Regions from separate parts of the Provencibacterium massiliense genome, predicted to be linked through region 2. Evidence: predicted binding sites of a transcription regulator. Region 2 holds the regulator's gene; the other holds the start of a gene.

Region 1 (3,391 bases), on a different contig from region 2:
CTGATGTCGTGCGAGCAGACGAACACTTTGCGGATGTCCTCGGGGATCTCCTCAATGTGGGCGAGAGAGCCGGCCCCGGCGATCTTCTTCATCAGCTCGTCCGAGTAGAGGCCGCGCTTCTGGAGCACACCTTTCAGGACCGGATTGACCTCCACCATCTCGGTCTTGTCCATCACGTTGCGGATATAGACGTAGGCGAAGACCGGCTCAACGCCCGAGGAGCACCCGGCGATGATCGACAGGGTGCCGGTCGGGGCGATGGTGGTCACGGTGCCATTGCGCAGGGCTTCGTATTTCCCGGCGTAGATGCTCTCCTCGAAGAGGGGGAAGCTGCCGCGCTCCTTTCCAAGCCGCACGCTCTCCTCCCGCCCGGTATCGGTGATGAACCGCATCACCTTCCCGGCGAGCTCCACCGCCTCGTCCGAGGCGTAGGAGAGGCCCATGCGCAGCAGCAGATCCGCCCAGCCCATCACTCCGAGCCCGATCTTGCGGGTCTGCTTGGTGGTGAATTCGATCTGCTCAAGGGGATATTTGTTGACCTCGATGACGTTGTCCAGAAAGTGGACCGCATCCCGCACCGTGGCGCCCAGCTTGTCATAGTCGAGCTCCACCACGCCGCCGTCGGTCTCGGACAGCATGTTGCACAGGTTGATCGACCCGAGGTTGCAGGACTCGTAGGGCAGCAGAGGCTGCTCGCCGCAAGGGTTGGTGCTCTCGATCTCCCCCTGGCCGGGCACCACGTTGTCCCGGTTGAGACGGTCGAGGAAGATGATCCCCGGCTCGCCGTTATGCCAAGCGCTGTCCACGATCTTTTCAAACACCTTGCGTGCGCTGAGCTTTCCGACCGCCTTCTTGCTCTTGGGGTCGATCAGCTCGTAGTCCCGGTCCTCTTCGGCGGCCATCATGAACTCCTCGGTGATCCCGACCGAGATGTTGAAGTTGGTGATGTCCTCATTGTTCTGCTTGCAGTCGATGAAATCCAGGATATCGGGATGGTCGATCCGCAGGATACCCATGTTGGCGCCCCGGCGGGTGCCGCCCTGCTTGACCGCCTCGGTGGCCATGTTGAACACCCGCATGAAGCTCACCGGGCCGCTGGCCACACCGCCGGTGGTGCGCACCGTGCTCCCCTTGGGGCGCAGGCGGGAAAAGGAGAAGCCGGTGCCGCCGCCGGATTTGTGGATCAGCGCCGCCTGCTTGACCGCCTCGAAGATGGCGTCCATACTGTCCTCCACCGGCAGCACGAAGCAGGCCGAGAGCTGGCCGAGGGGCCGGCCGGCGTTCATCAGGGTGGGGGAGTTGGGCAGAAAGTCAAGGTTGGTCATCATCTCATAAAAGCGCTGTTCGGTCTTAGAGACGTCGGCCTTCCTGTTAAAGGACTTGTCCGCCTTGGCGATCGCCCCGGCGACCCGGTGGAACATCCCCTCCAGGTCCTCGATGGGCTTGCCGTCCTCGTCCTTGATGAAATAGCGCTTTTCCAGCACGGTAAGCGCGTTTTTGGAAATTTTCATTATCCCTTTACCCCTTTATCTTGTTGATCCTTCTTTTTTGAACACTATATATTGTATCACGGCGGCTATAGCAGTGCAAGACAGAATAAAAGACGATTTGTATAATATCAATAGACTTATACAAATCGTCTTTTCACTAGATTTTCATGGCCGCATATTTGTTTTTGGTGGCCAGGCCCCCGCGGATGTGCCTCTCCAGCTTGTTTTGCTCGAGCACCCGTTTGACGTTGAGATAGAGTCCGGAATTGATCTGTGCGAGCCGCTCGGTGACATCCTTATGTACGGTACTTTTGGAAACGTGGAATACGCTGGCCGCATCCCGTACGGTCGCGTTGTTTTTGATGATATATTCCGCGAGCATAACCGCTCTTTCCTCGGGCAATCCTTTCAAGATGAAAACCCTCCCTGCAACGTAGTCTAAGACATGTATATGCGGGGGAGGGCGGGTTTAGGCGCTAATTTTCACAAAGAAACGCAACAACGGAAGGTTTGCAATACGAAGATAAAAAGGGTATAATAATAAAAACGTAATGGCCGGTCTATGCCAGGAAAAGCGGGAAAGGGGAGAATGAATTGCAGAAGGTCCTTTTGATCGTTTCCTCCCTCTCCGGCGGCGGCGCGGAACATGTGGCGCGTAAGAACCTTGAGATTCTCCTGCATGAAAAGGATTTTGACGTAGCCGTTTTGACCTGTGATAAAGCGTTGTGGGATCAGTATCCGGTCAAGCATTATCTCGCCAAGGATTTTCGCAAGGTCCGGGGGCCGGGCAAGGTGTTTGCGACCATGGGGATTCCGGAAAATTATAAAATGACCGCCCGGTGCCTCCAGGAGTTTCGGCCGGACATCATTCATCTGCACAACTATATCCCGTTTTCTCCGTCCATGCTGCGGGCGCTGAAGGAGTATAAGGAAAAGTGCGGCTGTAAGGTGATCCTCACCCACCACACCTACTCCTATATCTGCACCAATGATTCGCTCTATAACTATTCGCAGGACAAGCTTTGCGAGAAATGCATCGGGACGTTCGACACGACGATTATCCGGGACAATTGTGCCAATAACAGACTGGTCTCGCTGGCAAAGTATTTACAGAAAAATGAGATGTCGAAATTCTTTGCGGACCTGGTCGACGTCCACATTTCTCCGAGCGACTTTTTAAAAGCGGAGCTGCTAAAAGCAAATCCTCAGATAAAGGTCGAGGTTGTGAGAAATCCTTGCGTGGATAGGATAGAACCGGATTGCCTGGAGGCGAAAGAGAATACGGTCGTATTCTTCGGCAGAATCAGCAAAGAAAAGAATATCGTTAAGTTTGCCAGGCAGTTCATGCAAATTGAAATCCCCTTAAAACTTCTGATTATTGGGGACGGCCCTGAGGCTGACGAGCTTGAGGCTTTACTCAAGGGGGCCGATTACAACAGGATAGAATTTATTCATCGGTTTCTCAAGTCGGACGAGTTGTATGAAACAATAAGAACGGCCAAGTTTTATGTATTGCCTTCGATCTGGTTTGAAAACAGTCCGGTTTCGATTATTGAAGCGGTCAACTTGGGGATGATTCCGATTACCTCCAATATTGGGGGGATGAAAGAGCTGATCGATCTTTTTGGAGTGGGTTATACGTTTGATCCAATGAACGATCAGGAAGGCGCCGAAACATTAAAAACGGCTTACTTGCAGTATGAGTCGGATGTAGCCTCGCTTTTGCAGGCCAGGAGCCGGTTAAACCAATTCACGACCCAGGCGTATAGCCGGCACATACTGGCGCTGTATGAATAAATGACGAAACAAGCAAAGAGAGATTATTGAGAAAATGATTACAATTTTGATGGCAACCTATAATGGCGAAAAATATGTCGCGGAACAAATTGAATCGCTATTGC
Region 2 (3,391 bases):
GCGGTGTGCGCCGTGAACGCGAACAGCGCGCATACGAGCAGGGCCCCCCATTTCATCTGTCGTTTCATCCTGATCCCCTTTCTGAGAAAGACCGCCAGCTACCGTTTCTGTCGGTCTTTGGGGTTCAGGGGCCAAGCGAAAACAGTCGGTTTCCCTTGAAAAAGCGCCCAGATCAGGATATAATTAGGATAGGTTTTCCAAAGGGTGGAAATGTTTTACCAGGAAACGGAAATTTGGCCGCCTGTTTTGACCGCATGAAACGGTAGCTAACGATCATTTTCCCGCTGAAAAGGATAACCAAAACCAGCTCAAAGAGCTATTTTTTTACGATCTCTACGGCCAAGGCCGTTTATATTGCTTCGCTTGTGCCCAGAAATAAAAAAGCCGCGGAATCCGCGGCTTTTTTATTGATGGCCGAAAATAGCCGGGCTATCCCTCCGCCTTCGGTGGCCCGCCCATGGTGGCGATCAGGAATTTGATCGGCACTCCCTCGGCGGAAAACATCCGCTCGTGCTCGGTCTCGATGTTCCCCTGATAGCCGCTGGCATGCAGGTCCCGAGTGAGATACTCCACCACAAATCCGGTCTCGTCGAGGTAACGAAGCGAATCCTCGAAGAGGTCCCTATCGTCCGTTTTGAAATAAATCTGCCCGCCGGGGACCAAAAACTGCCGGTAGAGGCGCAGCTGCTTTGGATGGGTCAGCCTGCGCTTTTTGTGCCCGGCCTTGGGCCAGGGGTTGCAGAAGTTGATGTACACCCGTTCGACTTGGTCCCGCTCCCCGAGGATTCTGGTGATCCGCTCGATGTCCTGCTGGGCGAGCAGGACGTTGTCGATTTCGCGCTCCGCCTCCCGGTAGGCCTGCTCGACCGCCCGCTTGGTGAGCCCGAGCATGTCGTCGATCAGATCGACCGCCAGGAAATTAAACTGCGGGTTTTGCAGTGCCAGCCGGCTGATAAAGCCCCCCTTGCCGCACCCGAGCTCGACCATCAGCGGCTGCTCTGCGCGCGCGTAGAGCGCGCGCCAGTGCCCGGTCTGCTCCTCGGGGTTCCTGATATAAAAGGGGGCGGCCGTCAATTCGGGCACCGCCCATTTCTTGCGGCGCATGCGCATAGGTTGTGATCCCTCCCAATTTTTCCTGTCCCCTATCATACATTAAAAAAGCCGCATTGTAAAATTACAATGCGGCTTTCAAGTTCAGACATGACGGGCGATGTGCGTCGTTTGCCGGCCTGTGTAGGTCAGGGGGCGGCAGGTTGTTGAGGTCGGGTCTTTCAAACGACCCGGAGGGGGAAATCGACGCAAAACTATAGCGCCAGGAGCGAACTGGCGATAGCCCGAAAGCTGGAGTAAACCTCCGGCCTGCGTCTGAAATTAGCTGCCCGGACCTCAAACTGCGGAGATGAAGGCATATGTAGGTGTATAGCCATGATCCCAACGACGAGCGATGTAAAAATTCGCACAGGGTGTTCCCTCATGTCTAAACCACCGTACAAAACATAAAATTCAGATAATAGAATTATCCATACGAGAAATGGCACCTGGCTGCCACAATCTGAAGGAGGGGTTAAGTTCCTTCAAATCAAGGCCCTATAGTTTTGCGTCACTGGCTTTCGCCAGCTTTGCCTTTTACATTTTGTATGCGGTAGTTTCATTATAGCGTCATCTTGTCGTCCCGTCAACAGAAATCGACAATATTTTTAGGAAAAAATGAAATTTTCGACTTTTTTCTCACCTCGTTCAAACCGCATTATCACGCCATTCTAACAGGTTCGATTGTTGTTCCGATTGGCCGTCAAACCGTCCCGCCAAAAATGAAAAAGGACGGCTGCAGCCGTCCTTTTTATTGCACGTTCATCATGCTTTTTCTTTCGTCTCCAGGATGTTTTTCAACTCGTCCATAAACGAGTTGATATCTTTGAATTGGCGGTAGACCGATGCGAAGCGCACATAGGCGACCTCGTCCACCCCCTTGAGGCGGTCCATCACCATCTCGCCGATCTGTTCGCTGCGCACCTCCCGCTCGAGGGAATTTTGCAGCGCGAGCTCGATGTCGTCCACGATCCCCTCGAGCGTCCCCAGGGAGACCGGACGTTTTTCACATGCGCGCAGCAGACCGTTGAGGATCTTGTTGCGGTTGAACTGCTCGCGGGAGCGGTCCTTCTTCACCACCATCAGCGGCGTGGTCTCGATCACCTCGTAGGTGGTAAAGCGCTTGAGGCAGCTCAGGCACTCCCGGCGGCGGCGGATCCGCTCGCCGTCGTCCGTCGGCCTGGAATCAACCACCTTGCTCTCCTGATAAAAGCAATAGGGACACTTCATGGCAAAGCCCTCCATCTGCGGTATTTCTTGCCACTATCATACCATCGCGCGCCGGGATGCACAACCTTAAAATTCGTCGGAGTCCAAAAAATCCTGCGCGGCGTCCAGCAGATGGCTCGGGGAGAGGATATTCCGGTTGCAAAGCTCCGCCAGCCGCTCGGCGACGCTGCGCTCGGTCGAAATATCCCCCACATGACAGACCGGCTCCCGCCTATCGCCCGCCCGGAAGCCCGCCACGCCAAAAGCGGTATACCTGCCGATACCCTCCAGCTCCAGTTCCTCCCGATACACACGGTATTCAATTTCCTCAAACATGCTCTTACCTCCAATTTTGTCTCGATTTTTTGTCTTTGTTACAGGTGCCCTCCCCGACCGGCAGGTAGTGGTCGGAAAGGGCAGGGGCTCCTCGCGAAGGGCTCGGCAATTATTATACATGAATCGAGGCAAAAATAAAGGCCCATTTTTCGTTGGAATTTGTATCGAGCTCGCATTTCTTATGAGTTAATACAAATATTTTCCAGACCAAATTGTAAAAAGTCACAAAACGACTGTCTTTTAAAGTCGAATGAAATCGAACCTAACCCTCATTTGGCACCAGCGAGGCCAAAAGTTTGTAAGAATCGTACAATTCCTCCCTCGTTCGATAGTTATCGCGGTAAACCTCCACGAGCGCGGCACCCGAAAAACCGCTTGATTCCAGCGAGCGCAGGAAGCCGCCGATGTCGAACGTCCCCCGGCCGGGCGGCAGGCAGTCCTGCCCCGGGGCGTAGTCGCTGATATGCACATGCCGCAGCGCGGGGCCCATCGCCTCGCGCAGGGCGGCGGCGGTATAGCCCGCGCGCACCGCCTGCTTGGTGTCCAGCACGAAGCGCACCCCATCCCCGAGGTAGTCCCGCATACCCTGTATAAACTGCGGGTCCTTGCTCTTGCAGCGCGCCACGTTCTCATGCAGCAGGGTGACCCCTTCCCTTTCGGCGAGGGTGTGCAGCCTCCAGTACCGCTCGTAGATCTCCCTCTGAGGCAGCCGGCAGTGGGTATAAGCGCCGTGGAAGACGACGTACCGCGCGCCGAT

The links. Region 2 encodes NrdR, which represses ribonucleotide reductase genes. Its sites were predicted from a motif close to CACNANATNTNGTG; they were not measured.
Region 1: B5477_RS03970 (vitamin B12-dependent ribonucleotide reductase) is a predicted target of NrdR. The motif match lies at 1,554-1,567, and genes of this name have one in related genera.

Annotation. Positions count from the first base shown of each region.
Region 1 covers NZ_FWCH01000011.1:55,665-59,055, forward strand. The annotation lists gene B5477_RS03970 (vitamin B12-dependent ribonucleotide reductase) at 1-1,511, opposite strand, end outside; gene spoIIID (sporulation transcriptional regulator SpoIIID) at 1,648-1,902, opposite strand; gene B5477_RS03980 (glycosyltransferase) at 2,085-3,287, shown strand; gene B5477_RS03985 (glycosyltransferase family 2 protein) at 3,322-3,391, shown strand, end outside.
Region 2 covers NZ_FWCH01000012.1:1,127,868-1,131,258, forward strand. The annotation lists gene B5477_RS10500 (hypothetical protein) at 1-68, opposite strand, end outside; gene trmB (tRNA (guanosine(46)-N7)-methyltransferase TrmB) at 430-1,110, opposite strand; cyclic di-GMP riboswitch class I at 1,531-1,634, opposite strand; gene nrdR (transcriptional regulator NrdR) at 1,855-2,319, opposite strand; gene B5477_RS10515 (DUF6514 family protein) at 2,386-2,634, opposite strand; gene B5477_RS10520 (sugar phosphate isomerase/epimerase family protein) at 2,897-3,391, opposite strand, start outside.